Variovorax paradoxus: one gene and its partner. The protein of the gene in region 2 interacts with the protein of the main gene of each other region in a pairwise test. Links are inferred from orthologs where the notes say so. Each region holds a gene or a part of one and is shown on either strand. Other genes may lie near its edges. The genes, in order: GOQ09_RS16035 and acpP.

What was found.
Region 1: the proteins of acpP (region 2) and GOQ09_RS16035 interact in binary tests that used the Escherichia coli proteins (3 or more experiments, as listed by UniProt). The link is inferred for Variovorax paradoxus from one-to-one orthologs.

The regions. Positions count from the first base shown.
Region 1 is NZ_CP046622.1:3,434,564-3,445,670, reverse strand. The notes cover bases 2,439-5,432. They hold GOQ09_RS16035 (YbgC/FadM family acyl-CoA thioesterase), read right to left. Parts: upstream 4,168-5,432; coding sequence 3,709-4,167; downstream 2,439-3,708. Other genes in these bases: nusB (transcription antitermination factor NusB), read right to left, coding at 5,413-5,432; GOQ09_RS16030 (pyridoxal phosphate-dependent aminotransferase), read right to left, coding at 4,164-5,360; tolQ (protein TolQ), read right to left, coding at 2,990-3,712; GOQ09_RS16045 (ExbD/TolR family protein), read right to left, coding at 2,537-2,974. Outside these bases: dnaE (DNA polymerase III subunit alpha), read left to right, coding at 1-1,050; GOQ09_RS16055 (YgiW/YdeI family stress tolerance OB fold protein), read left to right, coding at 1,150-1,542; more of nusB, read right to left, coding at 5,433-5,949; ribH (6,7-dimethyl-8-ribityllumazine synthase), read right to left, coding at 5,946-6,413; ribBA (bifunctional 3,4-dihydroxy-2-butanone-4-phosphate synthase/GTP cyclohydrolase II), read right to left, coding at 6,420-7,574; GOQ09_RS16010 (riboflavin synthase), read right to left, coding at 7,571-8,236; bifunctional diaminohydroxyphosphoribosylaminopyrimidine deaminase/5-amino-6-(5-phosphoribosylamino)uracil reductase RibD, read right to left, coding at 8,323-9,450; type IV pilus modification protein PilV, read left to right, coding at 9,615-10,190; GOQ09_RS15995 (PilW family protein), read left to right, coding at 10,246-11,107.
Region 2 is NZ_CP046622.1:1,536,056-1,546,830, reverse strand. Bases 2,423-5,084 are described here. They hold acpP (acyl carrier protein), read right to left. Parts: upstream 4,043-5,084; coding sequence 3,803-4,042; downstream 2,423-3,802. Other genes in these bases: fabD (ACP S-malonyltransferase), read right to left, coding at 4,917-5,084; fabG (3-oxoacyl-ACP reductase FabG), read right to left, coding at 4,146-4,889; fabF (beta-ketoacyl-ACP synthase II), read right to left, coding at 2,462-3,706; GOQ09_RS07135 (hypothetical protein), read right to left, coding at 2,423-2,448. Also shown: GOQ09_RS07150 (MucB/RseB C-terminal domain-containing protein), read right to left, coding at 1-578; GOQ09_RS07145 (sigma-E factor negative regulatory protein), read right to left, coding at 599-1,264; RNA polymerase sigma factor RpoE, read right to left, coding at 1,282-1,956; more of GOQ09_RS07135, read right to left, coding at 1,966-2,422; more of fabD, read right to left, coding at 5,085-5,870; GOQ09_RS07110 (beta-ketoacyl-ACP synthase III), read right to left, coding at 5,923-6,900; phosphate acyltransferase PlsX, read right to left, coding at 6,900-7,997; rpmF (50S ribosomal protein L32), read right to left, coding at 8,059-8,241; GOQ09_RS07095 (YceD family protein), read right to left, coding at 8,388-8,945; GOQ09_RS07090 (Maf family protein), read left to right, coding at 9,028-9,609; GOQ09_RS07085 (SAM-dependent methyltransferase), read left to right, coding at 9,606-10,370; GOQ09_RS07080 (MFS transporter), read left to right, coding at 10,373-10,775. UniProt on the Escherichia coli protein: Carrier of the growing fatty acid chain in fatty acid biosynthesis.

The DNA of each region.
Region 1 (11,107 bases), 1.9 Mb from region 2 along the record:
TTCGAGCCGCCGGACGTGAACCGCGGCAACTACCGCTTTGAACCCGTCACCGACAAGGTGATTCGCTACGGCCTGGGGGCCGTCAAGGGCACGGGACAGCTTGCGGTGGAGGCCATTGTGCGGGCGCGCGAAGAGGGCGGTCCGTTCAAGAGCCTGTTCGATTTTTGCGTGCGCATCGACCGCCAGCGCATCAACAAGCGCACGGTCGAAGCGCTCATCAAGGCCGGCGCGTTCGATGCCATTCAGCAGAACCGCGCCTCGCTCATCGCCTCGGTTGACCGCGCCTTCGAGTTCGCGGTGGCCACCGAAGCCAACGCGGCCCAGGTCGACATCTTCGGCGACAGCGAGCACGGCTCGGCCACGCAGGAGCCCGAACTGGTGGACGCCACGCCCTGGGGCGTGAAGGAGCGGCTCACCTACGAGAAAACGGCCGTGGGCTTCTACCTCTCGGGCCATCTGTTCGACGAGGTGTCGCACGAGGTGCGGCGCTTCTGCAAGCGCGAGATCGGCGACCTGATGGACACCCGCGAGCAGCAGGTGATTGCGGGCATCGTGAGCGACTTCCGCGTGATCAACGGCCAGCGCGGTCGCCTGGCGATCTTCAAGCTCGACGACAAGTCGGACTCCATCGACGCGACCGCCGACGAGGCGCTGATCAACGCGAACCGCAACACGCTGAAGGACGACGAGCTGGTGATCGTGAGCGGCCGGCTGCAGCCCGGCCGCGGCGGTTTCGAGGCGCGTTTTCAGGTGCAGCAGGTGTGGGACCTGGCTACTGCGCGCTGCCGCTTCGGCAAATTCCTGCGGGTGGCGGTCAACGGCAAGGCGCCGGACATCGCACGCCTGGTGAAAGATTTTCCGCCGCGTACCGAGCAAAGCGAACACGGCGACCTGGTGCAGGGGCTGCCGGTGCGTCTTTCGATGGCGCGGGGCGGCGCGCAGGTCGAACTGCAGCTTGGTGAGCGCGCCAAGTTCTTTCCGACCGATGCCGCGCTGGCAAGCTGGACGGCGCAGGCCGAAGCCGGAAAAGCCTCGGTCGTCTACGAGTGAGCGAGAGGCGCCGGATGTTCCTCAGGGGAACATTCGGATGCCGGGGGTTGTCCATCTGTTTCTTTGTAAACCAGGCTGTTCAAAGGAGGAACGATTGCCATGACCCATACCAACACCAGGACCCTGAAGAAAGCCACACTGGCCCTCGGCATGTCGCTCGCGCTGGTGCTGCCCCTTTCGCCGGCATTTGCGCAGTACGCAGGCCCGAGCACGGTGCAGACGATGACCGTCAAGCAACTGCTCGACACCGGCAAGGACGATCAGCACGCCACGCTGCGCGGCTTCATCGTTTCGCATGATGGCGGCGAGCACTACACCTTTGCCGACGACACCGGCCGCATGAAGGTGGAAATCGACGCCAAGCACTTTCCGCCAGGCGTGAAGATCGACGACAAGGTGCGCGTCGAGATTTCGGGCGAGTTCGACAAGGATCTGGTGGGCAACAAGGCCGAGCTCGACGTCAAGCGGCTGAGCGTCGCGGCGGCAAAGTAAAGAGCTCCAGCGCTTCGCTGCCTTCGGCGCGCAGGCACCGAAGGCAGCGAGATCTCAACCCTAGCGCTTGGGCCGAAGCGAGACGATCAGCGACGGGAAGATGCGCCCGTCGGTGTCGCGCGGCAGCTTGTCGGTCTTGCGCAGGCCGCGTTCGGCGGCTTCGTCCCAGCTGGGCAATCCGCTCGATCGGGTCAGCTTGACGCCGACGATGGTGCCGTCGGGCGCTAGATTCACTTCGAATTCGGCGGCCGGGTTGCCATTGACCGTCTCCGCATCGGGGAAGGTGATGTTCGGACGAACGGCGGCTGCAATGCGCCCCGCATAGCCGCTCGACGGTCCGGACGAACGCAGGGCGGTGCCCTTGGAATCGTCGCTGCCGCTGGCGCCCGCCAAACCCTGCATGCGCTTGAGCGTTGCGGCGCGGTCGGCGGCGGCCTGCTTGGCTGCCGCTTCCTGCTGCTGTTTCTTCGCTTCGGCCTGCTTGGCCTCGACTTCCTGCTGCTTCTTCTGCTGCTCGGCGAGCTTTTGCTGCTGGGCCTTCTTGCGCTCGGCTTCGTCTTCCGCGCGCTGCTTGGCTTCGAGCTCTTTCTTGCGCTGCTGTTGCTGGCGCTCCAGCTCGCGCTCTTTCTGCTCTTTTTCTTCCTTGAGCTTCTTCTCGCGTTCGAGTGCGATGTCCGGCGCGCGCGGCGGCGGTGCGGGTTCGGGAGCCTTCACCTGGGGTGGAGGAGGCGGCGGCGGGGGGAGCGGGCGGCGGTGGTGCGGGAGCGGGCGTGGGCGCTTGCGGTGCGGACAGGCGCGGCGCGGCCTGCTGCACCGTGGAAGACCACAGCTCCGCATCGACCGCGCCTTCGTCGGGGTCGCTGCGCCAGCGCACTCCCCACGTCAGCGCCGCGATCAGGAGCGCATGCGCGACCAATGCGAGCAGCACCGCGCGCGGCGTGCCGCGCTGCGGCGGTGGTGCGAACTCGGGGCGATCCAGGGCGAGCGACATGCCTTATTTGCCGCCCGTGGTGGTGACGGACAGGCCCACGCGCTCGATGCCGCTGCGCTTGAGCTGGTTCATCGCCTTCACGACGGTTTCGTACTTGACGGACTTGTCGGCGCTGATGACCACGGGGCGCTGGTCGTCGCCGCCCTGGGCGGTCTTGGCCGCGGAGCCGATCTGGGTCATGGGAATCGACGCGCCGCCGCTGCCGGTGGACGGGTCTTTCTTGATCTGCACTTCGTCGTCGCTCTTGATGACGATCTCGATGGGCTTGTCGGGTTGCTTGTTGGCACGGTCTACCGAGGGCAGGTTGATCACGCTCGGCGTGATGAGCGGCGCGGTGACCATGAAGATGATCAGCAGCACCAGCATCACGTCGATGAACGGGACCATGTTGATCTCGTTGATCGTGCGGCGGCCTCGGCCTCGGGATGAAACGGCGGGCATGCGCTCGGCCTCCGTTCAGCGGTTGCCCGGAGTCGCCGAAGCTGCCGTCGCGCTCGCGGCCGGGTGGGCCGAGAGATTGCGCTGCAGGATGTTCGAGAACTCCTCGATATAGGTTTCGAGCGCGATGGCGATCTTGTCGATCTCGCGCGCGAAGCGGTTGTAGCCCACCACCGCGGGAATGGCGGCGAATAGGCCGATGGCCGTGGCCACCAGTGCTTCGGCGATGCCGGGCGCCACGGTGGCCAGCGTTACCTGAGCGAGCGCGGCCAGGCCGGTGAAGGCATGCATGATGCCCCAGACCGTGCCGAAGAGGCCGACATACGGCGATACCGAGCCCACGGTGGCCAGGAACGACAGGTTCTGCTCGGCCGCATCGAGTTCGCGCTGGAAGCTCGCGCGCATGGCGCGGCGGGCGCCGTCCAGCAGCGTGCTGGCGTCGCTCACGTGGCGTTCGCGCAGCTTCTGGTATTCGCGCATGCCCGAAGCGAAGATGCGCTCCATGGGCCCGGCGAACTTGGCGTTTTGCGCGGCCGATGCGAACAGTTCGTTCAGGCTGGTGCCCGACCAGAACTCGCGTTCGAAGTCGTCGTTCAGCGCGCGCATGCGGCGCAGCGCAAAGTATTTGCGGATGATCGCGGCCCAGCTCGCAATCGAGACGATCACGAGCAGCAGCACGACCAGTTGGACCACGAAGCTCGCGTGGAGGAGGAGATTGATGATCGAGAGGTCTTGGTTCATGGCTTGAAAGGTTGAGTCATGGAGCCGCCGGAGCGCTCGAGGGTTCCCGAAACTTGGGTCGGTATGCGCGCGGGGCGCAATGTGGTGGCGTCCACCCAGCCGATGCGGATGGTGCCTTCGCACAGAAGGACGGGCGCCGGGGCGCCTGTTCGTTCTTGCTCTGTTTTTGATAGCACCTGCTGACCGATTATCAACGACGCCGTACCCATTTGTCGGAGATCGGCTGTAACCAGCAGTTCGTCGTCGAGGCGGGAGGGGCGATGGTATTTGAGCTGCGTTTCGCTCACCACGAACTGGCCACCGGTTTCCTCGCGCAGCTTTCGCTGCTCCACGCCCAGCGAGCGCAGCCATTCGGTGCGCCCGCGCTCCATGAACTTGAGGTAGTTGGCGTAGAACACGATGCCGCCGGCATCGGTGTCCTCCCAGTACACGCGGATGGGAAACGCGTAGCTCATGGGGCCGGGTTCGCGATCATGGCCCGCAGGCGTTCGATGGATTCCTCGAGATGGGCCATCGAGCTGGCGGTGGAAAAGCGCACGAACTTGCCGGTTTCGGCGGTGCCGAAATCGCGCCCCGGGGTCACGGCCACGTGGGCGCGCTTCATGGTTTCGAAGGCGAAATCCCAGCTGCCCGAAATGCCGAGCTTCTCGGCCACGCTGGTGCAGTCGGCCCAGGCATAGAAGGCGCCGTCGGGCACCACGGGCACGTTGAGGCCCAGCGCATTGAGCTGCGGAATGAACCAGTCGCGGCGCGCCTTGAACTCGGCGCGGCGGCGTTCGTATTCGGCAATGCTCGCATCCTCGAAGCAGGCCAGCGCCGCGTATTGCGACACGGTGCTGGGGCAGATGAAGAGGTTTTGCGCCAGCCGCTCGACCACGGGCACCAGCGCTTCGGGCACCACCAGCCAGCCAAGGCGCCAGCCGGTCATGTTGAAGTATTTGCTGAAGCTGTTGATGCTGATGACGTTGTCGTCGATGGCCAAGGCCGTCTGCCCAAAGGCATCGTCGTGCGAAAGCCCGAGGTAGATCTCGTCGATCAGCGTGATGCCGCCGCGCTGCGACACCACGTTGTGGATGCGGCGCAGCTCGTCGGACGCAATCGAGGTGCCCGTGGGGTTGGAAGGCGAGGCGAGCAGCACGCCGCGCGTCTTGTCGGTCCACGCGGCTTCGACCTTGGCGGCGGTGAGCTGGAAGCGCTCGTCGGCCGTGGTCGGGATCATCACCGCGGTGCCATCCGCGGCGCTCACGAAATGGCGGTTGCAGGGATAGCTCGGGTCGGGCAGCAGGATCTCGTCGCCCGATTCGATGAGCGCGAGGCAGGCCAATTGCAGCGCGGCCGATGCGCCGGCCGTCACCACGATGCGGCGTGCGGGCACGTCGACGCCGAAGCGCTGCGCATACCAGCCGCTGATGCGCTCGCGCAGATGGTCGAGTCCGGTCGCCTGCGTGTACTGCGTGGCACCGGCGCGCACCGCGCGTGCGGCGGCTTCCTGCACCAGCGGCGGCGCGGTGAAGTCGGGCTCGCCGATGTTCAGGAAGATCATCGGCCGGTCGGTATGGGCCACCTCGCGCGCCAGCACGCCGGCGGCCTTGGCAACCTCCATCACGTAGAACGGTTCGATGCGCTGTGCGCGCGCCGAGATTCTCATTGCACCCCCAAGCTACGGCGCTGCGCGCCTTCGGGCGGCCGGGCGGCGCTCCTCACGTTCTAGCCTTGCCGGAAGTGCGATCGGCCTCCACCTCGGCCGCGCGCAGTTGCGGCGCCAGGCCGTTGAGCACGGCGTTCACATACTTGTGGCCGTCCGTGCCGCCGAATTCCTTGGCAAGCTCGATGCATTCGTTGAGCACCACGCGCCATGGCACGTCCAGGCAGTGCTGAAACTCGTACACGCCGATCCACATCACGGCGTGCTCGATGGGCGATATCTCTTCGAACTTGCGGTCCAGCAGCGGGCGGATCAGCGCGTCGAGCTGCTCAGCGCCTTCGATGGCACCGTGCAGCAGCGCGTCGTAATGCGCGGCGTCGGCCTTGTGGAAGCCCGCGAGGTCGCGCGTGAACTGGTCGATGGCAGCCGCGTCGTTGCGGCCCACCAGATGCTGGTAGAGCGCCTGCAGCGCAAATTCGCGCGCGCGGCTGCGATTCGACTTGGCCGAAGCCTTGCGTGCGCCCGTGCTGGTGAGGCCGGTGCGTGCCTGGCGCGGCTTGGCGCCTGCTGTCTTGTTGTTGTCTTCGGTCATTTGAGGGAGGCCAGCAATTGCGCCATCTCGACCGCCACCTGGGCCGCATCGCGGCCCTTGTCGGTCTGGCGGGCAATGGCTTGCTCCATGTTTTCGGTCGTGAGGATCGCGTTGGCGATGGGAATGCGATGGTCGAGCGCGATGCGGCTCACGCTCGCGCCCGATTCGTTGGCCACCAGTTCGAAGTGGTAGGTTTCTCCGCGAATGATGCAGCCCAGCGCCACGAGCGCGTGGTAGCCGCCGCGCACGGCCATGGCCTGCAGGGCCACGGGCACTTCGAGTGCGCCGGGGACCTGCACATGGTGAATGTCGTCCGCCGCCACGCCCAGCTTTTCGAGCTCGGCGAGGCAGGCCGCGGCCAGCGCGTCCGTGATGTCGGCGTTGAAGCGTGCCTGGACGATGCCGATGCGCAGCCCTTTTCCGTCGAGCGGCTTTGCATCCGCTCCCTTGTTTGCACCTTGCATGTCTTGTCAGTCTTTCGTGAGGTAGCCGGCAATTTCGAGGCCGTAGCCTGCGGCCATGCTCGGCATGCGGCGGGGCGTGCCGAGCAGGTTCATCTTGTGCACGCCGCATTCGCGCAGGATTTGCGCGCCGATGCCGTAGCTGCGCAGGTCCATGCGGCCGCGCTCGGGGGCTTGCGCGGGGCGCGCGGTGCCGTCGAACTGGGCGAGCAGCTCGCCGGCGGTTTCGCCGCAGTTCAGCAGCACGGCCACGCCCTTGCCTTCATTCGCGATGTGCGCGAGGCTGGCGTCAAGGCTCCAGGAATGCAGCGAGCGGTTGATTTCGAGCGCGTCGAGGACCGAAAGCGGCTCGTGCACGCGCACCGACACCACATCGTCCGGCTGCCACTTGCCGCGCACCAGCGCAAGATGCACGCCGCGGCTGGGCTTGTCGGTGAAGGCGTGGGCGGTAAAGCTGCCCCACGCGGTCTGGATTTCGCGGCAGCCGACTTTTTCGACCAGCGATTCAGTGCGGCTGCGGTGCTCGATGAGCGCGGCAATGGTGCCGATCTTGAGCCCGTGCTCGGCCGCAAAAATCTGCAGGTCGGGGAGGCGCGCCATGGTGCCGTCTTCGTTCATCACCTCGCAGATCACCGAGGCGGGCGAGCAGCCGGCCATGGCTGCGAGGTCGCAGCCGGCTTCGGTATGGCCGGCGCGCATCAGCACGCCGCCGTCCACCGCCTGCAGCGGAAAGATATGGCCCGGCTGCACCAGGTCGCTGGCCACGGCATTGCGCGCCACGGCGGCCTGCACAGTGCGGGCGCGGTCGGCGGCCGAGATGCCGGTGGTCACGCCTTCGGCCGCTTCGATCGAAACGGTAAAGGCGGTCGAATGCTTGGCGCCGTTGCGGGACACCATGGGCGGCAGCTGCAGCCGCTCGCACATTTCGCGCGAAAGCGTGAGGCAGATCAGCCCGCGCGCATGGCGGGCCATGAAGTTGATCGCCTCGGGCGTGATGTGGTCCGCCGCGATGACGATGTCGCCTTCATTCTCACGGTCTTCCTCGTCCACCAGGATCACCATGCGGCCGGCGGCGAGCTCGGCCACGATCTCCTCGACCGGGGAAATCGGCGCGGGTGCCCGCGAGCCGCGGGGCGCGCCGATGGGGGTGACGGAGGCGTTCATTCGGCGGTGTCCTTGGAATACGTGGAAGGAGTTGGCACCAGGACGCCGGCCTGGAGCATGCGCTCCACGTAGCGCGCCACGGTATCGATTTCGAGATTGACCTTCGAGCCGGCCTGGAGGCTGCCGAGGGAGGTGTTTTCGACGGTGTGCGGGATCAGGTTGATGCTGATTTCCGCGCCGTCTTCGATGTCGCTCACGCTGTTGACCGTAAGGCTCACGCCGTTGATCGTGATCGAGCCCTTGTAGGCCAGAAAGCGCGCCAATGCGGGCGGTGCGACCACGCGCAGTTCCCAGCTTTCGCCCACGGGCGCAAAGTGGCTCACCATGCCGATGCCGTCCACATGGCCCGACACGATGTGCCCGCCCAGCCGGTCGCTGGCGCGCAGCGCCTTCTCGAGGTTGATGCGGGCGCCTTGCTCGGTGAGGCCGGCGGTCTTGTCGAGCGATTCGGCGGAAATGTCGATGGTGAACAGCTGCTGCGCCGGATCGAGCGTGGTCACGGTCATGCAGGCGCCGTTGAGCGCGATGCTGTCACCGAGGCCTACATCGTCGAGATATCCGTTGGGCACCGAAATGCCGAGTCTTTTGCCGTAGGAGGAGGAGGGGCCGAGGTCGTGGATGGCGGCGATGCGCCCCACGCCGGTGATGATTCCGGTGAACATTTGCACATTTTCGCAGATGCGGGGGCCCTCGGCCTTTCCGCGGCGCTTTGGCCGTGCAATCCGCCTCCGGTCGCCGAGGCTGGACGCTAGAAGCTGTCGCGCCCGCGCACCCGTGACACGATCCGCAGGTCGGGCTCGAGCATCTGCACAGACTTGAATTCGAGCGCCAGCGCGCCCTCCAGCGAGGTGAGTGGCCCTTCGGCGTGCAGGTGGCTCGCCATGTCGAGGCCGCTGCCGATCAGCTTGGGCGCCAGGTAGACCAGCAATTCGTCGACGCAGCCTTCCCGGATGAGCGAGCCGTTGAGCTTGTGGCCGGCCTCGACGTGCAGTTCGTTGACGCCGCGCGCTGCCAGGTCTTGCAGCATGGCGGCCAGATCGACCTTGCCCGCGGCATTGGGCAGGCAGGTGACGGTGGCGCCGCGTGCTTCCAGGGCGGCAGCGCGGGCTTCGTCGCGGACGGCTGCGTAAATCCACACTGGGCGGCCTGCTATGAAAACATGAGCGTCAGGCGGGGTCTGCAAATGGCTGTCGACGATCACCAGATGCGGCTGGCGCGGCGTTTCGACCATGCGCACGTCGAGCCGGGGGTTGTCTTCGAGCACGGTGCCCACACCGGTCAACACTGCGCTGGCACGGGCGCGCCACGCGTGGCCGTCGGCTCGGGCCGCTTCGGAGGTGATCCATTGGCTCACCCCGTTGGCAAGGCCCGTCTTGCCGTCGAGCGAGGCCGCCACCTTGAGACGCACCCAAGGCAGCTTGCGGACCATGCGGCTGAAGAAACCGATGTTGAGCTCGCGCGATTCCGCGGCGCCAGGGCCGGTTTGCACCTCGGTGCCGGCCGCCCGCAGCCGGGCGAAGCCCTGTCCGGCGACCAGCGGGTTCGGGTCTGCAAGCGATGCCACGACCCTGCCGATGCCGGCCGCGATCAGCGCGTCGCAGCAGGGACCGGTACGCCCGTGGTGCGAGCAGGGCTCGAGCGTGACGTAGGCCGTGGCGCCTGCAACCGAGTGGCCCTTGGCCGCGGCGTCGCGCAGCGCCATCACTTCGGCATGCGGCCCGCCGGCTTGCTGCGTGTGGCCCTGGCCCAGCACGCGGCCGTCTGCATCGCACAGCACGCAACCCACGCGCGGGTTCGGATCGGTCAGCAACAGCGCGTCGGAAGCCAGGCGCAATGCGGTGGCGATGTGCTGCGCGTCTTGTTCGGGGGAGGGCATGGGCTGCGAGAAGAATTATTTAACACCGGAGCCGCTGGATCATACGAGCGGCGGTCAAAAGCGGATGAACGGCAAACGGCCTGCAGAGAGCCGCCTCTACGCTCCAGTTTCGATGCAGGAATAAAGAAGCAACCGAAGTTGCAGGACGGGGAGGACATCGAAAAATGGCTACATCAAGGCAGGCCGCCACGGGCTTTTCGCTCGTGGAGGTGCTCGTTTCCATCGCGGTGCTGAGCGTCGGTTTGCTCGGCTCCATCGGCATGCTGCTCACGGCTGTGCGCACGGGCAAGGAAGCCGCAACATTCGCTGCGGCAGTCAACCTCGCTCGCGACCTTTCCGAAAAGGTTCGAATGAACCCGGGTGTGGCGGCAAGGAACGACGCGGCCAATACCTATCTTGTCGCCAACTGGACCGAGGATGCCGGCACTGGCGCCGCCCCGGGCGGGTGCGCGGCGGCAGGCGCGGCTTGCGATCCCGAAAGCCTGGCGGCCTGGGACATGGGCGAGTGGAAGCGCCGCGTTGCCAAGGCATTGCCCGGTGCCCGCCTGAGCGTGTGCTTCGATGACCACCCTTGGAACGCGTCGGCCGGCGAATACGCGTGGCCGTGCAGTGGTTCCGGCCGCAATGTGGTCGTCAAGCTCGGCTGGGTGCCGCACGCCGACGCCGTGGACGCGAAGCACGACGGCAAGCCGCAGCGGGAGCTTCCGCCTCGCTTGGTGATGCAACTGGTTGTCGGCTAGGCGAACGGCTGCCGTGCGAGCCCCTTGTCACCCAAGGTGCCTGCGCCAGGGCGGGATGACCTTGGTCGAGTTGATGGTCGCCGCCGCGATCGGCCTGGTGGTGGTGCTGGCCGCCACGGCTACCTTCATTGGCAGCCGGCAGCTCTTTGCCGCCAATGCCGAAGCGCAGGCGGTGGAAGATTCACTGAGGTTCGCGGCTGCAGTCGTCAGAGGCATCGTGCGGCAAGCCGGCTATGCCGACTATGCACCGGACCACGTCGGCCCGGACGGCAGCGTGGTAATCGGCAGCAACGCAAACCTGATGGTGTCGCCCGACGATCCATCCGACCTGGACATCGTCGGCGCGAGCCATGCGCGGGTCGGCCTCACAGGCGAAAGCTATGGCAGCCACAACAGCAGGGGCGTGAACGGGAGCGACTCGCTGCGGGTGCGGTTTTTCGGCCGCAGCCGCGACGGAGGCGGCGATACCGAACCAGACGGCACCATGGTCGATTGCATGGGCATTGCCCAGGCCGGCCCTTCGGACGACGGGCCGTCGCTCGCCGATCGTGCATGGAGCTTCTTCTTCGTGGCGGAAGCCGCCGACAAGGAGCCCGAGCTTTACTGCAAGTACCGCAGCGACAAGGAGGGCTCGTTCAGGTCCGAGCCGCTCGCGCGCGGTATCGAGGTGTTCAAGGTCGTTTACGCCTACGACGGCAATGGCGACGGGGTGCCTGAACGCTGGCTCGACGCCGCGCAGCTGGAGGCGCTGGCGGGCTCCACCGCCGGCATCAACGATGAGTGGCGCAAGGTGGTCGGTCTTCGCATCGGCATGGTCGCGCGCAGTGGCCCTGGCATTGGCGAAGCCCGAACGCAGGTTGAACTTCTCTATCCGCTCGGCGCCGACTTTCCCGATGTGAGCTTCATGCCTCCGGCGG
Region 2 (10,775 bases):
AGGCCGGAGCGGCGCTCGCTCCAGATGCGATAGCCGAAGCGCAAGGTGTCATGCGGCACCAGCTGCACCACATCGGCATCGAAGCCCGCCACGCGGTCCTTGCCGACGGCCCGGACGTCGTAGAAGTCGCCAATCGACGAATCCGGCTTGTCGGGCAGGTTGGGGAAAAGGTCGAGGTTTTCGCGCTTTTCGACCTTCACGACCTTTGCCTCGGGCAGGAAGGTCATGACGTGGTGGTTGCGCCTGAATGTCGAGCGCGGCGGCCCCGAGAGGGCTTCGATGCGTTCGATCTGCAGGTCGCCCTCTCGCACATGCCAGATGCGCGCGCTCGACAAATCGCCGCCCGCCGCCGAAACCACAAAAGTGCCAACGTAGTTGCGTTGCCGCGCTCCGGTGTGCATGCGCTGAAGCCACTCAACCACACCCATGGCCGGCGGAGCGTCGCCGGCTTGCGCCGAGGCTGCTCCCTTTGCATTCATCGGACCCGAACGGGTCTGTGCGATGGCGACTTGCGCCAGGCAGAAAGCAGTGAACACCAGCGCGAACGCACGTACGGAGATCGGCATCTGAACGGTCATTGGGAGCGACAGGCGCGCAATCAGCGCGTGGGCCCCTCGAAGGTCGCGTTGCGCAAGAAGCCCGAAGGCATCTGCGAAGCGCCGCCGGCTTGCTGGTGCGCCTCGAGCAATTGGTCGAGCCGCGGATCGCGCAGCATGACCTGGGCGCTGCCGTTGCCGACCACCACGCGAGTCGGCGTCAGCGTGGTGGCGGCAGGCGACTGGCCGTTGACCGCTGCAGCCGCCAGCACCGAATTGGCGGCCGGTTGCTGCTGCGCCGCGATCTGCGCCCCGGAAGACGGGAAGCCCGCTCCGTTGCCCACCAATGTCCAGCTGATGGCAGCCACGGCCACCAGCGACGCGGCGCCTGCCACCAGCTTCCAGCGGAACACCGGCTCGTTGGCGGCGTCGGCCCTGCGCTGCAGCGTGACCACCTTGGTGGCCGTTACCGGCGCCAGGACCGGGGTCGCAACCACGGGCTCGGCCGCAAGGCGCTGCTGGAATCGGGTCAGGAACGCGTCGCTGTCGCTGCAAGGCGCGTGGGCACCCGAGCGCAGAACGTCGCCCACCACGTGATAGGAACGCCAGGCGGCGCGCGCATCGTCTTCGGCGCAGACGGCTTCGATGGCCCGCGCGAAGTCGTCGCCCTGCAAATGACCGTCCGCCAGTGCGGACACCTGTTCACGAGCCGTCATCGTCTGATTCATTTCATTCACCTGCTTACCTACCAACGCTTGCCTGACTGGTTGTCCAGCAGCGGTTTGACCCTGGCCGAAATGGCCTCGCGCGCCCGGAAAATACGCGAACGCACCGTGCCGATAGGGCAATCCATGACCTCGGCAATCTCTTCGTAACTCATGCCCTCGATTTCGCGGAGGGTGACAGCCTGCCGCAACTCGGCAGGCAGCGCTTCCATGGCCGCTTCGACAACGCTGGCGATTTCGTTTGCCGCCAGCACCGATTCGGGGGTCTCGTCGCTGATTGGTTCGTTTCCGGGGCGGTAAGTTTCATCGTCTTCTTCAGAAGACGGCCGCAGGGCGCTTTCGGAAATGGTGGGGTCGCGCTTCATGTCGACCAGCGCCTTCTTGGCGGTGTTGACCGCGATCCGGTAAAGCCAGGTGTAGAACTGGGCATCGCCACGGAACTGGTGAAGCGCCCGGTAGGCCCGGATGAAGGTTTCCTGCGCGATATCCTCGACCAGGTCGACATCGCGCACCATGCGCCCGATCAGGCGCTCGATCCGGCGCTGGTATTTGATGACCAGCAGCTCGAACGCCTTCTGGTCGCCCGCAACCGTCCGCTGGACGAGCTGGAGATCGACCTCACCTGGGCGCGGTGCCTCGACGGACACATCGGTCAAGCCGGAGTCCGGTGGCACTGGCGGCGGAGAAGTGGTCATCGGGGAGATTCAGGGCGCGTCGGCCGGCACGGTCGCCCGCCAAGGCTCGCCGGCAGGCGACGCGGACGGGGGGCGCGAATATACCGCACGGCGCAGATCGCGCCAGCGCTCCGGCATGGCGCGCTGTTCGATGCATATCCAACGTGCGGCGCGGCCCGGCTGGCTCAGCCGAACCAGCAGCAGCGACTGAAGATCGAGCGCCACGGAGGCCTGCGCGGCATGGACGGCGCGGCCCCGGTCGGTGCCCGTGAGGCTCCAATGGAGTCCGTCGAAGTGCAAGACGCCAGCGCCGTCGCTTCGCAGCCCGAGCGCGGCCGCAATGCCTGAAAACAGAACACTCAGAACCAGGAGCAGCTGGCGCCAGCCGGCACTATCGAAGAGATAGCAAGAGAGGCCTGCGCAGCAGGCTCCCAGGGCCCAGGTGGCTATCAGTATCCGGGTTGCGCCGCGCGAGCGCCCCACCGGGTAGGTCACCGACGGTGCGCTGTGCATGAAAGAGCAAGGCTCAAGCGCGCTTGAACACCAGCGTGCCGTTGGTGCCGCCGAAGCCGAAGTTGTTCTTGACCGCGACATCGATCTTGAGATCGCGCGCCACATTGGCGCAGTAGTCGAGGTCGCACTCCGGATCCTGGTTGAAGATGTTGATGGTCGGCGGGCTCTTCTGGTGATGCAGTGCGAGCACCGTGAACACCGATTCAATGCCGCCGGCACCGCCCAGCAAGTGGCCGGTCATCGACTTGGTCGAGTTCACGACCAGCTTCTTCGCGTGATCGCCGAAAGTCCTCTTGACCGCATTGGTCTCGTTGAGGTCGCCGATCTGCGTGGAAGTGCCATGGGCATTCAGGTACTGCACCTGGTCGGCATTGACGCCTGCATTGGCGAGCGCCATGGCCATCGAGCGGCTCGGGCCGTCGACGTCGGGTGCGGTCATGTGGTACGCGTCGCCGGTCAGGCCGAAGCCCGCCACTTCCGCATAGATCTTGGCGCCGCGCGCCTTGGCGTGTTCGTATTCTTCGAGCACCAGCACGCCGGCGCCCTCGCCCAGCACGAAGCCGTCGCGGTCCTTGTCCCAGGGACGGGAAGCCGTTGCGGGATCGTCGTTGCGCGTGCTCAGCGCGCGCGGCGCGGTAAAGCCGCCGATGCCGAGCGGAGAAATAGTCGACTCGGCGCCGCCCGCGATCATGACGTCGGCATCGCCGTACTCGATCATGCGCGCCGAGGTGCCGATGGCGTGCAGGCCGGTGGTGCAGGCGGTCACGACGGCGATGTTCGGGCCCTTGAAGCCGTACTTGATGGACACGTGGCCCGAGATCATGTTGATGATCGAAGCCGGCACGAAGAACGGCGAAATGCGGCGGGGGCCGCGAGTCGCGTATTCGCCATGCGTCTCTTCGATCATCGGCAGGCCGCCAATGCCCGAGCCGATGTTGCAGCCGATGCGCACGGCTTCTTCGTACGACAGCGCTTCGCCGGTCGGCAGTCCGCTGTCCTGCACCGCCTGAATGGCGGCGGCAAGCCCCAGATGAATGAAGCGGTCCATGTGACGCGCTTCCTTCTCCGAGATGTATTGGGTGATGTCGAAACCCTTCACCTCACCTGCGAACTTGCAAGCGAAGGCGCTTGCATCGAACGCGGTGATGTTCGCAATGCCCGACTTCCCGGCCAACAGGTTGGCCCAGGACTCGGTCGCGGTGTTTCCGACAGGAGCGATGCAACCGAGTCCGGTCACGACGACGCGGCGTTTGGTCATGCCGGCAAACCTTTCTGGAAGCGCTGAACAGCTGCTGGCGGCGCGTACGGGGCTTGAAAGAAGCGCCGCCGGCCGTCGCAGTTGCAGCCGGCCCGATCAGGCCTTTTGATTCTTGGTGGCGTAGTCGACGGCGTTTTGCACCGTGGTGATCTTCTCGGCGTCTTCATCCGGAATTTCAATGCCGAATTCGTCTTCGAGTGCCATCACCAGTTCGACCGTGTCGAGCGAGTCCGCGCCGAGGTCGGCCACGAAGGCCTTTTCGTTCGTTACTTGGGACTCTTCCACGCCGAGTTGCTCGGCGATGATTTTCTTGACACGTGCTTCGATATCGCTCATTTGGTTCCCTCTGAGGGTTGTAGGTAATCGGTGGATTTTAGCCGGGCGCATTGTGGCATTTGCCGTGCGCCCGGGACGGGGAAAGATTGCGCCTTGCGGCCAATTACATGTGCATGCCGCCGTTGACGTGCAGTTCCTGCCCCGTCACATAGGAAGCCTGCGGAGATGCAAGATACGCCACTGCATGCGCGATGTCGGCCGGCTTGCCCAGGTGGCCCAGCGGAATCTGCTGGAGCAGCGCCTGTTGCTGTGCCTCGGGCAGGCTGGCGGTCATGTCGGTTTCGATGAAACCCGGGGCAACGCAGTTGACCGTGATGCTGCGGCTGCCGAGTTCGCGTGCCAGCGCCCGGGTCATGCCCGCGACGCCGGCCTTGGCCGCGGCGTAGTTGGCCTGGCCGGCATTGCCGGAGGCCCCGACCACGCTGGTGATGCTGATGATCCGGCCGTAGCGCTGCTTCATCATCGGGCGAATCACGGCGCGCGAAAGACCGAACACAGCCTTGAGATTGGTGGCCAGCACCGCATCCCAGTCGTCGTCCTTCATGCGCATGGCGAGCGTATCGCGCGTGATGCCGGCGTTATTGACCAGAACGTGGATGGCGCCATAGGCCTTCACGATCTCATCGATGAGGGCCTCGACGGCAGCGCCGTCGTTCACGTCCAGTGCGCGGCCGCGGCCGCCGAAGGCGCTGAGCGCCGAAGTGATCTTGCCCGCGCCTTCTTCGGTGGTGCCGGTGCCGACCACCTTGAGGCCGCGCTGGGCGAGCTCTAGCGCAATGGCTGCGCCAATGCCGCGCGATGCGCCGGTGACCAGGGCTACTTGCCCTTCAAATTTGGGAATGCTCATAAAAGAAGTGTCCGGGCCTTTCGCCGTTCAGGCGGCGAGCAGTTGTCGGGAGTCCGCGAGCGTTGCTGGGTCGTACACCGACGCGGCTTCGAGCTCGGGGGCGATGCGCTTGACCATTCCGGCCAGCACCTTGCCGGGCCCGCACTCGATGATGGCGGCTACACCGCGCAGTTTCAAGGCCTGCACGCTTTCAACCCAGCGAACCGGGCCGGCGGCCTGGCGCACCAGGGCTTCGCGGATGCGGGCCGGATCGGTCTCCACGGCCACGTCGATATTGTTGAGTACCGGAATCTGGGGCGGAGCGAGCGTGATGGTGCTGAGCTTCTCGCGCAGCGCTTCGGCCGCGGGCTTCATCAGGCTCGAATGGAACGGCGCCGACACGGGCAACAGCAACGCACGCTTGGCGCCGTTGGCCTTGAGCACCTCGCAGGCCTTGTCGACGGCCGCCTTGCTGCCTGCGATCACGGTTTGCATCGGGTCGTTGAAATTCACCGCCTCGACGATCTCGGCGCTGCCCGCACCGAAAGACGCAGTGGCTTCCGCGCAGCCCGCTACGACCTTGCCAACTTCCATACCGAGAACGGCGGCCATGGCGCCGGTGCCGACGGGCACCGCCTGCTGCATTGCTCGCGCACGAAACCGCACCAGCGGCGCGGCTTGCGCCAGCGTGAGCACGCCGGACGCCACCAGCGCGGAGTACTCGCCCAGCGAATGTCCCGCCACGACCGAAGGGGCCGCGCCGCCTTCAGCCAGCCAGGCGCGCCAGGCCGCCACGCCGGCCACCAGCATGACCGGCTGCGTGTTGGTGGTGAGCGCCAGCTCTTCCTTGGGGCCGTTCTTGATCAGCGCGGCAATGTCTTCGCCCAGCGCTTCGGATGCCTCGCGCAGGGTTTCGACAACGGCCGGATGGTCGCCCCAGGCGTCGAGCATGCCGACGGCCTGCGAGCCCTGACCCGGAAAGACAAAAGCGAAGGATTTCATTGTTTTTAACGCGTCATGTCGCACTGCGGCCCCACGCGGGCGCCGCAATACGCTACAGATTCAATAGCACCGCGCCCCAGGTGAAGCCACCGCCCACGCCTTCGAGCATGACGGTTTCGCCCTTTTTCACCTTGCCGGAGCGCACGGCTTCGTCGAGCGCCAGCGGAATCGAGGCGGCCGAGGTATTGCCGTGCTCGTTGACCGTGACGATGAGCTTCTCGCGCGGAAGCTTCAGTTTCTTGGCCGTGCCTTCCATGATGCGGATGTTGGCCTGGTGCGGAATGAGCCAGTCGATGTCCGCGTCGGTCTTGCCTGCCTTTGCGAGCGTGGCACGCGCGGCTTCTTCGAGCACGCGCACCGCAAGCTTGAAAACGGCCTGGCCGTCCATGTGCAGCAGGGGCGTACCCAGCACATTGCCCCCGGACACATGGCCCGGCACGCAAAGAATGCCGACGTGCTTGCCGTCCGCATGCAGGTCGCTCGCCAGGATGCCGGGCTCTTCGCTCGCTTCGAGGACCACGGCGCCAGCACCGTCGCCGAACAGCACGCAGGTGGTGCGGTCATTGAAATCGAGAATGCGCGAGAACACTTCGGCGCCGACCACCAGTGCGCAACGCGCAGTGCCGGTGCGAATCATGGCGTCGGCCACGGTCAGTGCATAGACAAAACCACTGCAGACCGCCTGCACGTCGAACGCCGGGCAGCCGGCGATGCCGAGCTTGTTCTGAAGGATGGCGGCCGACGACGGAAACACCATGTCGGGCGTCGACGTGGCGACGATGATCAGGTCGACCTCTTCCGCCTTGCGCCCCGCCGCCTCGAGCGCGCTGCGGGCGGCTTCAAGGCCGAGATCGCTGCTCGTTACCTCGGGTGCCGCGAAATGGCGCGCGTGGATGCCGGTGCGCTCGACGATCCATTGGTTCGAAGTTTCGATGCCGCGCGTTGCCAATTCCTTGGCAAGGTCGTCGTTGGTCACCCGGCGCGGAGGCAGATAGCTGCCGGTGCCGGTGATGCGTGAATAAGGGCTCATCAAGCGTGAAGGGCCGTCGCGTCCGCTGGCACCGCCGACTCCTGCCGCGCGAGCAATGGCGCGGCGTGGGCAATGCGGGCCCGCACGCGATCGAGCAGGTTGTTGCGAGCGGCATCATAAGCGCGATCCAGCGCATGGCCGAAAGCCACTTCGTCAGCCGAGCCATGGCTCTTGAAAACCAGCCCGCGCAGGCCCAACAGGGCTGCGCCGTTGTATCGACGGTGATCCAGGCGATTTTTAAAAGCTTTTAGCACCGGATAGGCAACGATAGCCGCAGCCTTGGTGAAAATACTCCGCGAGAATTCCACGCGAATGAACTCGCCGATCATCGACGCAACGCCTTCGCTGGCCTTCAGGGCGACGTTGCCGACAAAACCGTCACATACAACGATGTCGGTCGTTCCCTTGAAAATGTCGTTGCCTTCCACGTTTCCGTAGAAGTTCAAATCTTTCGAGTTGGCTGCAGCACGAAGCAGTTGGCTTGCTTTTTTGATTGTTTCGCTGCCTTTGATGGCTTCTTCGCCCACATTGAGCAAGCCGACCGAAGGCGACTCGTTGCCCGTGAGCGCGGAGACCAGCGCGGAGCCGAGCACGGCAAATTGCAACAAATCTTCGGCATCGCAATCGACATTCGCACCCAGGTCGAGCACCGTGGTGGCGCCGCCCCTGATGTTGGGCAGCTGCGGCGCAATCGCGGGGCGGTCGATGCCGTCGAGCGTCTTGAGCAGGTAGCGCGCAATCGCCATCAGCGCACCCGTATTGCCGGCCGAGATGGCAGCTTGGGCGGCACCGTCCTTGACCTGCTGGATCGCAATGCGCATTGAAGAGTCTTTCTTCTTGCGCAGCGCAATTTCGACCGGGTCGTCCATGCCCACCACTTCGCTGGCGGCAACGATGCGCGCCCTCGGGTGCTCGCCGAAGCTGGCCAGGGCCGCGGGTGCGCCAACCAGCAGCAGCGATGCCTCGACATGCCGATCGAGAAACGCGCGGCAGGCCGCAAGCGTGACGCGCGGCCCATGGTCGCCACCCATGCAATCGACGGCAAGCGTGATTGCGGCGGGCGCGGCGGAGGATTCGGGGGAGGAAGACGTAACCATCAAAACAAAGGCCCGACGCTACAGCAAAAGTAGCTTCGGGCCTCGGCCTTGGGATGCGAAATCAGGCTTCGGACTTGTTCTTGAGGACCTGACGGCCACGGTAGAAACCGTTCGGGCTGATGTGGTGACGCAGGTGCGTTTCACCAGTGGTCGGTTCCACGGCAATGCCGGGCACGACCAGCGCATTGTGGGAACGGTGCATGCCGCGCTTGGAAGGCGACTTTTTGTTTTGCTGGACGGCCATGATGGCTCCTGGACTGTTAGGTGAGTGAGTGGATGCGCTCTCTTGCGGTGGCAATACAGCAGCATGTATGGAATGCCTTGGTCTGTCTTGCTGCTCACGGCGGCGCGCGCGAAGCCCATGATTATAGCCCAGCCTGCGAGAAAGGGCTACTTGCCCTCTTCCGGCTTGCGCGAGCGCAACGCATCGAGCACCGCGAAGGGGTTGGGCTTGGCCTCTTCGGCCGCCTTGAAGTCCTCGTCGCTGGACGAAAGCTGGATTGGCGTGGGGCACACCTCGTGGACGGGCATGACGGGGATTTCCATCAAAAGCTCGTCTTCGATGAGGGCGTGGAGGTCGAAATCGCGGCTCACGACGAGCAGGTCTTCTTCGGATTCATCGTCTTCAGCATCGGCGGTGGCCTCGTCGGCCACGAAACGGAACCAGCGGTCCGATGCAACAAGCGTATCAACCGGTGCCAGGCATCGCTGGCAGACCAGCGGCACTGTCGTTTCGGCCACCAGGTGCAGCCAGGGTTCGGCCTTGCCGTCGGCGCCGGTGCGCTGTTCGCCGGTCGCCTCCCAGTGCACCAAGGCTTCTGGCGCCGGTGCGGCCAGCTCCTGCGCGAGCCGGGGGTAATCAGGAACCGCGTCGTCAGCCGAAAGCACCGCGGCTTCAGCAGCAAAGGCGGCTACGTCGAGCCGCTGGGGAACAAATTCTCTCTTCATCCGCACCAGTCTAGCGCGCCCACCGGGGGAATTGGCGCGGTGCGGCCAAAGCCTCTTTGCAGGCTCACGCACAATCGTCTCCATGCAACGCCCCTTGATCCTTGCCTCGACCTCGCGCTATCGGCGCGAACTGCTGAACCGCCTCCGCTTGCCCTTCGAGGTGCAGCCTCCGGAAGTCGACGAAACCCCGCTTCCCGGCGAAACCCCGCGCGAATTGGCCGAACGCCTGGCGTTGGAAAAAGCCCGTGCCGTGGCCGCACGCTTTCCCGAGGCCGTGGTCATCGGCTCGGACCAGGTGGCCGACCTGGCCGGCGAGGCGCTCGGCAAGCCCGGCGACCACGCGCGCGCCACGGCCCAATTGCGCAGGATGCGAGGCCAGACGCTGATATTCCAGACCGCCGTGGCCGTCGTTTGCCAGGCCACCGGCTTTGTCGAACGCGACCTGGCGCCGGTCCGGGTCGTTTTTCGGGACCTCAGCGATGCGGCCATCGAGCAGTACCTGCAGGCCGAACAGCCCTACGACTGCGCCGGCAGCGCCAAGAGCGAAGGACTCGGCATCGCATTGCTGAGCGCCATCGACAGCGACGATCCCACCGCCTTGGTCGGCCTGCCGCTGATCCGCACCTGCCGCATGCTGCGTTCCGCCGGAGTCGAACTGCTGTGACCCCGGGCAAGCTCTATCTCGTACCCGCGCCGCTCGACTTCGGCTGCGACACCCAGGCACCGCTCCAGGACGCCCTGCCCCTCGGCACGCTGCAGGCGGCCGCCGGCATTACCCATTGGATCTGCGAAAACGCGAAATCGGCCCGCGCCTACCTGAAGCGGATCGATGCCGTCGTTCCGCTGGCGGCGCCACTCCAGGCGCAGGACATCCGGGAGCTGCCGCGCGAGGTTCACAAGAAAGGCGACCACGCCGGCCAGTTCGACGCCCGCCCCCTGCTGGCCGCCGCGCTCGAAGGCCATGACATCGGCCTTCTGAGCGAAGCCGGCATGCCGGCGGTCGCAGACCCGGGCTCTTCGGTGGCACGCGCCGCGCATGACCTCGGTGTCGCCGTGGTGCCGCTCACCGGTCCGGTGTCGCTGCTGCTGGCGCTGGCCGCGAGCGGCCTCAACGGCCAGAACTTCGCTTTCGTCGGATATCTGCCCCAGGATTCCGGCGAGCGGCAAAGCCGCATCCGCGAACTCGAGGCGCTGGCGCTGAAGACAGGCCAGACGCAGCTGTTCATTGAAACCCCCTACCGCAATGCCGCGCTGCTCCAGGCGCTGGTTCAAACGCTGCAGCACAACACCCGCCTTGCCGTGGCGCGCGGTCTGACGCTGGCGACGGCCCATGTGCGCAGCGAAACGGTGAAGGCCTGGCGTGCCAAGGCGTCCGGCGTCGCTACGGACGAACGCCTGCCGGCGGTGTTCGCGATCGGGCGTTGACGATGGTGGTCACCTCCAGCACCCGCTGGGCCTCGCGCGCGCAGTTCTTTTCCTCCGGCTTCATCTTTGCGACCTGGGGCGTGCACGTTCCCACCGTCAAGGCCCATTACGGCATCGACGAGGCCCAACTCGGCCTCGCAATGCTCGCCGCCGGTGCGGGCGCGATGTACGGCCTGACCAGCGCCGGCCGCTGGATCGGGCGCCACGGCCCCCGGCGCATGGCAGCCGTCTGCGGCTGCGTCTACGCGCTGCTGCTGGCCGGGTTGATCGCCATGCCAGGCTACCTCGCCCTGCTGGGGCTGCTTGCAGCCTTCGGCCTTGTGACCAGTGTGTTCGACGTGGCCATCAACACCGAAGCGGCGCAACTCGAACTTCATGGCGGCACACCCTTGATGAGCGGCATGC